Regions from separate parts of the Rhizobium sp. 9140 genome, predicted to be linked through region 2. Evidence: predicted binding sites of a transcription regulator. Region 2 holds the regulator's gene; the other holds the start of a gene.
What was found. Region 2 encodes LexA, which represses DNA repair genes until DNA is damaged. Its sites were predicted from a motif close to TGTTCNNNNTGTGTTCNG; they were not measured.

Region 1 (4,429 bases), 120 kb from region 2:
GCGCGGCAGGTCGAGGCGCTCTTCCTTCGTCACCTGCTCATACTGCATGAAGACGAGGTTCCAGATCTCGATGAACCGGTCGCCATCCTCGTCCGGCGAGCCCGGAGGTCCACCCCAGATATGATCGCCGTGGTCATAGAAGATTTCCGAGCACGGACCGCAGGGGCCGGTATCGCCCATGGCCCAGAAATTGTCGCTGGTGGGGATGCGGATGATACGGTCGTCCGAGAGGCCGGCGATCTTCTTCCACAGGCCGAATGCCTCGTCGTCGGTGTGGTAGACCGTCACCAGCAGGCGCTTGGCATCGATGCCGAATTCTTTCGTGATCAGGTTCCAGGCAAGCTCGATGGCGCGTTCCTTGAAATAGTCGCCGAACGAGAAGTTGCCGAGCATTTCGAAGAAGGTGTGGTGGCGAGCGGTGTAACCGACATTGTCGAGGTCGTTGTGCTTGCCGCCGGCACGCACGCATTTCTGTGCGGTCGTGGCGGTGGAAAACGGGCGCTGCTCCAGACCGGTAAAGACGTTCTTGAACTGGACCATGCCCGCATTGGTGAACATCAGCGTCGGATCGTTACGCGGAACGAGCGGGCTCGACGGCACGACCGTGTGGCCGTTCGTCTTGAAATAGTCGAGGAATGTCGACCGGATCTCGTTTACGCCACTCATGTCTCGTCCTTCGCCCCTGCGCGACCCTGGCTGCTGCTGACGAGCGGCTCCGGGTGGTATCGATTGTTCACGTCCACGCGCAGGCCGGCTCCGTCATCGGAGCAGCAGGCTTGCGCGAACCCGAGGCTTTTATCGTTCGCAGAAATCCCTGTCCAGCAGCATGTCCCGCAACAGGCTCAACCACCTGCAATCCTTCGCGCCCGCACCGATCGTCCATTACGGTCTGTACCGATCACACAAAAACGGCCGCCCCGAAAAGGGAGCAGCCGCTCGACACAGGCAGGACCTGACATCAGAACCTTTGGAGCCTGCCTGAGAGGCGAGCATGACGAAGCCGTCACGCACACCGAGGCTTTCTCCGAGCGTCCTAGCCCAGAGCGGCTTCGTCACCATCGCTGTCCGGCTCGGGGCCGCCGTCTTCCAGGAACTTCTCGGCGATCAGGCCGGCGTTCTGGCGAAGCGACTGCTCGATCTCGCGCGCCGTCTCAGGATTGTCGCGCAGATAGGCTTTGGCGTTTTCACGACCCTGCCCCAGACGCTGGCTGTTGTAGGAGAACCAGGCGCCGGACTTCTCGACGATGCCGGCCTTGACGCCAAGATCGACCAGCTCGCCGGTCTTGGAAACGCCCTCGCCATACATGATGTCGAACTCGACCTGCTTGAAGGGCGGTGCCATCTTGTTCTTGACGACCTTGACCTTGGTCTGGTTGCCGATGATCTCGTCGCGCTCCTTGACCGCGCCGATACGGCGGATGTCGAGGCGAACCGAGGCGTAGAACTTCAGCGCGTTGCCGCCCGTCGTCGTTTCCGGCGAACCGAACATGACGCCGATCTTCATGCGGATCTGGTTGATGAAGATCACCATGCACTTCGACTTGGAGATCGACGCCGTCAGCTTGCGCAGCGCCTGGCTCATCAGGCGGGCCTGCAGGCCGGGAAGGCTGTCGCCCATCTCACCTTCGATTTCCGCCCGCGGCGTCAGGGCCGCAACCGAGTCGATGACGAGAACGTCGATCGCGCCGGAGCGGACCAGCGTATCGGTGATCTCAAGCGCCTGCTCACCGGTATCCGGCTGCGAAATCAGGAGATTTTCAAGATCGACGCCGAGCTTGCGGGCATAGACCGGATCGAGCGCGTGTTCGGCATCCACGAAGGCGCAGATGCCGCCGGTCTTCTGCGCCTCGGCAATGGTCTGCAGCGCCATCGTCGTCTTGCCGGAACTTTCCGGACCGTAGATTTCGATAATGCGACCCTTGGGAAGGCCGCCGATGCCCAGCGCGATATCAAGACCGAGAGATCCCGTCGAAACGGTCTCGATCTCGACAATACTGTCTTTTCCACCGAGCTTCATGATCGATCCCTTGCCGAACGACCGTTCGATCTGGGAGAGTGCTGCTTCCAGCGCCTTGCTTTTATCCACCGATTTGTCCTCTACGAGCCGCAAAGAGTTCTGAGCCATTTCATCCACCTTTAGGTTATCGGGTCAGTCGAGGCAATGAACCCGCCGCTGGTCTGTATGTACTCTTTTTGTTCTCATTCTGCAAGAGGCCTTCAACGCATTGACACAACATTCCAATTCGAACTGTGTTCCGTTCATGTTCTCCCCTGTACATGCCATTGACGTAAAACCGTTCTCCCCTTCGACCGCTCGGGCGAATCGGCTCACAGGGGTTCTCGCAACGGGAGACATGGCATGAAGAACGTGGTCGTCTTCGGTGGCGCGCATATCGATCGGCGCGGTCGCATCGCGAGCGCCACGACGCTCGGCGCCAGCAATCCGGGCCGCTGGTTCGAGGAGGCGGGCGGCGGCGGCTTCAACGCGGCGCGCGGCATGGCGCGGCTGGGCTCCTCCGTCAGCATGGTCGCGCCGCGTGGCGGCGATGCGGAAGGGGAAGCGGTGGCGCGTGCGGCGGAAGCCGCCGGCGTCATCGACCGCGCGTTCACTTTCCTCGACAGGCGGACCCCGAGCTACACCGCCATTCTGGAGGCGGACGGCAATCTCATCGTCGCGCTTGCCGACATGGATCTCTACACGATGTTCTCGCCCCGCAGGCTCCGCCAGCGCGCGCTGCGCGATCTCGTTGTCGAGTCACATCTCGTCTTGGTCGATGCGAACCTGCCCGCCGAAACGCTGTCCGCCGCCCTTCGGATGGCGAAGGAAGCCGGCGCGCGGACGGCAGCGATCGCCATCTCTCCGGCAAAGGTCGAAAGGCTGAGGCCGGCCTATCCTCATCTCGATCTCCTCTTTCTCAACGAGGCCGAGGCCGCCGCGATCGGCGGCGAAAAGAGCACGACGGCGGACGGCTGGCCGGCGATCCTGCAAGGCGCGGGCATTGCCGGCGGGGTGGTCACGCGTGGCGGCCGTGCGGCCGTCGCCTTCGATGGCGACGCGGTCGCAACCGTGCGCCCCCCTTTCATCGAAGCCTTGGGCGACGTGACCGGCGCCGGAGATGCGCTGGCCGCCGGCTTCCTCGACGCCCTGATGCGGGGCGCGGCTCTCGGCGAATGCCTGCGCGCGGGCGTGGGGGCCGCCGCCGTGACCGTCCGCTCGCCGCTGGCGGTGGCAGACGATCTTTCTCCGGAACGGCTGGCGCAGGAATTGGACCTTGTGTCGCCTGCCGAAATCCTGTTTTCACAGCCTCTTCACCGCAGTGCCGAAAAGGATGCCTCATGACACGCCCCGTCTCGCACGATCTGCCGATCGCCTATTCCTCCGAAGTCGCCGCCGCCAAGGCACGTGGCTCGGCCATCGTCGCGCTGGAATCGACCATCATCACCCATGGCATGCCCTACCCCGGCAATCTCGACATGGCGCGCAGCGTCGAGGCGATCATCCGTGACCAGGGCGCCGTTCCCGCGACCATTGCCGTCATCGACGGCACGCTGCACATCGGTCTGGATGCCGAACGGCTGGAAGCGCTGGCCCAGACCCGCGGCGCCATGAAGGTTTCGCGCGCCGACCTCGCCTTTGCCATCGCCGAACGCCGCACGGGTGCCACGACCGTCGCCGCCACCATGATCGCCGCAGCCCGCGCCGGCATCCGCGTCTTCGCCACCGGCGGCATCGGCGGGGTGCACCGCAAGGCCGAAGAAACCTTCGACATCTCGGCCGACCTCGAAGAGCTCGCCCGCACCGGCGTCATCGTGGTCTGCGCGGGCGCAAAGGCCATCCTCGATATCCCCAAGACGCTCGAAGTGCTGGAAACCCGCGGCGTACCGGTCGTCACCTATGACAGCGATATCTTCCCGGCCTTCTGGTCGCGCGATTCGGGGCTGAAAAGCCCGCTGATGCTGAACAGCCCCGCCGCCATCGCGAACTTCCAGCGCATGCGCGACCGTCTCGGCATCGACGGCGGCATGCTGATCGCCAACCCGGTACCGGAAACGAGCGAAATTCCGCGCGACGAAATGGAGATCTATATCGCCCGCGCGCTCGACAATGCCGACCGCGACAAGATCATCGGCAAGGCCGTCACCCCCTATCTGCTGCAGAGCATCTTCGAGCTGACCGATGGTCGCAGCCTGGAGACCAACATTGCGCTGGTCGAAAACAATGCGCGCCTCGCCGCCGAAATCGCCGTCGCGATGATGTGACACCACGATGTGACACCCGGGGAACGAGGCGGCGCCATCATCGCGCCGCCTCATGCCGACGTCGACCGCCCTACCGGCTGGCGTCGTCGAACAGGCTCGACAGGCTCCACGGGATATCGCCCTGCTGGTTGGCGATATCGTCCACCTTCCAGCCGCCGTGCTCCTGCAC
Region 2 (4,429 bases):
GTAATAGGGGGAGGAGGATTTGGCCCAGGGGGCGATCGCACCGTTCTTCAGCGTTCGATCATGCTCCGGCACGATCAGCGCCTCATCGATCTTCTGCTGGCTGCCGAGACCATCGCAGGTCGGGCAGGCGCCGAAGGGATTGTTGAACGAAAACAGTCGGGGCTCGATCTCCGAAATCGTGAAGCCGGAAACGGGGCAGGCAAACTTTTCCGAGAACAGCACGCGCTCATGCGTCTCGTTCAGCGATTTGTTGGCGGAACCGCCGGCGGATGTCTCCTTCTCCGGCAGCGGCTTGTCGGCAAATTCCGCAATCGCCAAGCCATCCGCAAGCCGCAGTGAGGTCTCCAGACTGTCCGCAAGTCTTGCCGCGATATCGCCGCGCACCACCAATCTGTCGACGACCACATCGATGTCATGCTTGTACTTCTTGTCGAGCGCGGGAACATCGGCAATCTCGTAGAACTGACCATCCACCTTGACGCGCTGAAAGCCCTTCTTCATGAGCTCCGCGAGTTCTTTCTTGTACTCGCCCTTTCGCCCTCGGATCATCGGCGCGAGAATGTATAGGCGCGCACCTTCCTCCATCCCTAGAACGCGATCGACCATCTGACTGACCGTCTGGCTCTCGATCGGCAGACCTGTCGCCGGCGAATAGGGCACGCCAACGCGCGCAAACAAAAGGCGCATGTAGTCGTAAATCTCGGTGACCGTTCCCACCGTCGAGCGCGGATTTTTCGACGTCGTCTTCTGCTCGATGGAAATCGCCGGCGACAGGCCTTCGATCAAATCGACGTCCGGCTTCTGCATCATCTCGAGGAACTGTCGGGCATAGGCCGAAAGGCTCTCGACGTAGCGGCGCTGCCCTTCGGCATAGATCGTATCGAATGCGAGCGACGACTTCCCGGAGCCGGAGAGGCCCGTCATCACGATCAGCTTGTTGCGCGGCAGATCGAGATCGACGCCCTTCAGATTGTGCTCCCGCGCACCGCGGATCGAAATGGTCTTGAATTCGCTCATGGTCGGACGCTCTGCTTGGGGACGAAGCCCTTACTTAAGATCATTACTTCATATGTCGAGGCGTGTTTTCGGGAAACCGCTATTCCTTTGTCGCGGTGAACCGCTGTCTGTTGTCACAACAAACCCCAGTCTGTGATCCCCTCTGCGGCCTGGAAAGGCCTCGCTTGACAGGATCATACCCAAGACATAGAACAAATAAAGAACAAATTTGTAAACTGTTGTGGATTGCTGCTGGCCGAGGGCGAAATGCCGCGTTCAACAGCGTAGACTTGGCACACGATGCGGATCGTTGAGCCGCTTTTAGGAGACAGGGAAAAAGATGGCTGGTAGCGTCAACAAGGTGATCCTCATCGGCAACGTCGGGGCGGACCCGGAGATTCGGCGGACACAGGATGGCAAGCCGATCGCAAACCTGCGCATCGCGACATCCGAAAGCTGGCGTGACCGGAACTCCGGTGAGCGGCGCGAGAAAACGGAGTGGCACACCGTCGTGGTCTTCAACGAAGGCCTATGCAAGGTCGTAGAGCAATATGTAAAGAAGGGCGCCAAGCTGTATCTGGAGGGTGCGCTGCAGACCCGCAAGTGGCAGGACAAGGACGGAAACGACCGTTACTCCACGGAAGTGGTGCTCCAGGGCTTCAACTCGACGCTGACGATGCTTGACGGTCGCGATGGTGGAGGCAGCGGTGGCGGTGGCGGAAGCCGTGGCAGCTCGGAATATGGTGGCGGAAGCGGTGGGGCAAACTACGGCGACGATTACGATCGCCCCGCCCAGTCCTCGGGTGCCCGATCGGGTAGCACCGGCGGATCAAGCGGCGGCTTCTCTCGCGACCTGGATGACGATATCCCGTTCTGATTCGCGCAAGGTTGCCGCGGGTTGATACCTAAATTCGATGTCTCTTTCGCGCCGTCATGGGTAAGCTCATGGCGGCGTTGCTATTGTGAAGCTGAGGGAGGTTGTGCGTCGCCAACAGTTCCTCTTTTCGTGGAGTTCAAAAGCAACGCTTACGACGAGCGCCCGCTGTTGATCCTTCCAGATGTGGTTTAACCACAATGCCACTTGCAGAACACATGAGGAACATATAACACTGTTCTTGCTTTGTTTCGTGACTCTGGAGTCGATTGATTATGCTGACCCGCAAGCAACAGGAACTGTTGATTTTCATTCATGAGCGCATGAAGGAATCGGGTGTTCCCCCCTCATTCGATGAAATGAAGGATGCACTGGATCTCGCGTCCAAGTCCGGCATTCACCGGCTGATCACGGCCCTTGAAGAGCGCGGATTCATCCGGCGCCTGCCCAACCGGGCACGAGCGCTTGAGGTCATCAAGCTGCCTGACGCGTATCTGGCGGCAGTCCCGCCCAAGCGCGGTTTTTCGCCGAGCGTGATCCAAGGAAGCAGGGGAAGCTCCGCACCTGACAATGCGCTGAAGTCAGCGGCTGAGGTTGGCAACGACAATAGCGTGTCGGTTCCGGTGATGGGGCGCATTGCCGCGGGCGTCCCGATTTCCGCCATCCAGAACAATACGCACGATATCTCCGTTCCCGCCTTTATGATCGGCAATGGCGAGCACTACGCTTTGGAAGTCCGAGGCGACTCGATGATCGAAGCGGGTATTCTGGACGGTGACACCGTGATCATCCGGAATGCCAACAGTGCCAGCCCCGGTGAGATCGTCGTTGCCCTCGTGGATGACGAGGAAGCGACCCTTAAGCGTTTCCGCCGCAAGGGCGCCTCTGTTGCTCTTGAAGCAGCCAATCCAGCGTATGAGACACGAATTTTCGGCCCAGAACGCGTGAAGGTGCAGGGAAAGCTCGTCGGCTTGATTCGCCGTTACCAGTAAGAGGCGAGGACGTCGCCATCGGGAGGATTGATCGAAGTCTTGTTGTCCTTAGGTTCCTGCATATGGAGCTTTTGCAGCGTGCTTGTTAAGGTTCAGGTTTTCCACGGTCCTGGTTGATGACTGTCCCGGCGACAACAGACAAAATCGTAACCGTCACATTTTGCAAATGGAAGATTTGAGGGTTGAGCCATCAGCCTCCTTGTCAGTCCGGCCTTGAGCCGGAGCTTGGCTACCTGACGTCCGTGAGATGAGGAGACACGTTTGAGCGCGCGGACGTGACGTCGCTGGATGCCGCATCCAGTAGGGGATGACGAAGGGGTCATTGGTGGCTCATGAAATCTCGTGGTGTGAGATCTGAGCAAATCTTCGTCATTTATTAAGTTACCAACCGGCCGGAAATTTGCGCCACCTGTCGTCCTGTTCGTAAACAATTAGGCGGAACGCGTTCAGTTCTGAGGCTTGCCAGCTTTAACGATATCTGCACGTGAAAGTCTATGGAACTGCATGGACAGGCCGGCGTTTACCGGGTGAACACAGCGGAGGCGAGCATGTCTGGAATATTGCAAATATTTCGGGCAGTCATTTTTGACCTTTAGGAAGGTGGCTTTGTGGGAGGTGCGATGTTGTGAGTATGCACAACCCCAGACGAAGTTCCGGATTTGGCAAAAGACTGTTTGTAGCCGACACAGAAACTACTTGGTTTTCTAGTCCGGGTGAAGCGGTGGCAGGTAAAAACCAATCAAATCTCTGCCTTGCCGAATTACGGTCGGGTTAGAGATTTCAATTCGCTTTTTTTGGTGTTGCTTACAGCCTATTTACGAGAAACGCGCATTCTTATGCGATAAGGACGTCATTATGAGAATGATTTTTGTCGGGATGCTTGCATCCGTCCTCAGTATACTTGTGATCAAATATGCAAACAACGATCTGGGAAACAGTGTCCTGTTGACGACTGTCGGAGCAGCTAGCTCGCTGTAATATCCGGGCATGTCGGCCAGCTACTCCGATATATTAAAGGCGTTATTCGAACATCGGGCTCATCATTCGTGGATGGTGTAGGACCCCATTTCGCATAAATTTTGCTTGTCCTCCGTCGTTGCGAGATCTGAACCCTCTTCGAATTCGAAACGCATGTCGTAGTTACAAACGTCTCTACCGTCTGCAATCGTGAGCTCGATTGTCTCACCGGGATTGAGAACCTGCTCGCCGAACACGTCTCCCTCCCAATCACTAACACCGACAGGTGACGTGTAGAATCGCGTGAGAACGGATGTCGTGCTGTTCTTCAATGTGAACACAAGATCCTCGGCCTGCGCTGCCCCGGACATAAAAATGGCGCTGATGATAATCGCGCCTGTCGTAGTGATTTTCATTGTTCCCCCCGTAAATCTAATATGTCGCCAATGGATTGACGATGAAGGGATATTACCGAGTCTCTTGTCGGATTCAACTGGATTGTGGACGTTTGATAAACAGACGAGCGCTGTTCAAACGTGCTGCAATTTCCGAATGCGCGTTCTCACCATCATTCATGCAGCAGTTCGGCCGTTATCTTGCACGCCAAACA

Region 1: recA (recombinase RecA) is a predicted target of LexA. The motif match lies at 2,252-2,269, and genes of this name have one in related genera.

Annotation. Positions count from the first base shown of each region.
Region 1 is NZ_FJUR01000001.1:2,514,490-2,518,918, forward strand. Features, by position in the region: gene alaS (alanine--tRNA ligase) at 1-666, opposite strand, end outside; gene recA (recombinase RecA) at 1,034-2,125, opposite strand; gene GA0004734_RS11865 (carbohydrate kinase family protein) at 2,360-3,340, shown strand; gene GA0004734_RS11870 (pseudouridine-5'-phosphate glycosidase) at 3,337-4,260, shown strand; gene GA0004734_RS11875 (DUF3828 domain-containing protein) at 4,331-4,429, opposite strand, start outside.
Region 2 is NZ_FJUR01000001.1:2,395,581-2,400,009, reverse strand. Features, by position in the region: gene uvrA (excinuclease ABC subunit UvrA) at 1-1,017, opposite strand, end outside; gene GA0004734_RS11330 (single-stranded DNA-binding protein) at 1,337-1,873, shown strand; gene lexA (transcriptional repressor LexA) at 2,146-2,862, shown strand; gene GA0004734_RS11320 (hypothetical protein) at 3,903-4,235, opposite strand.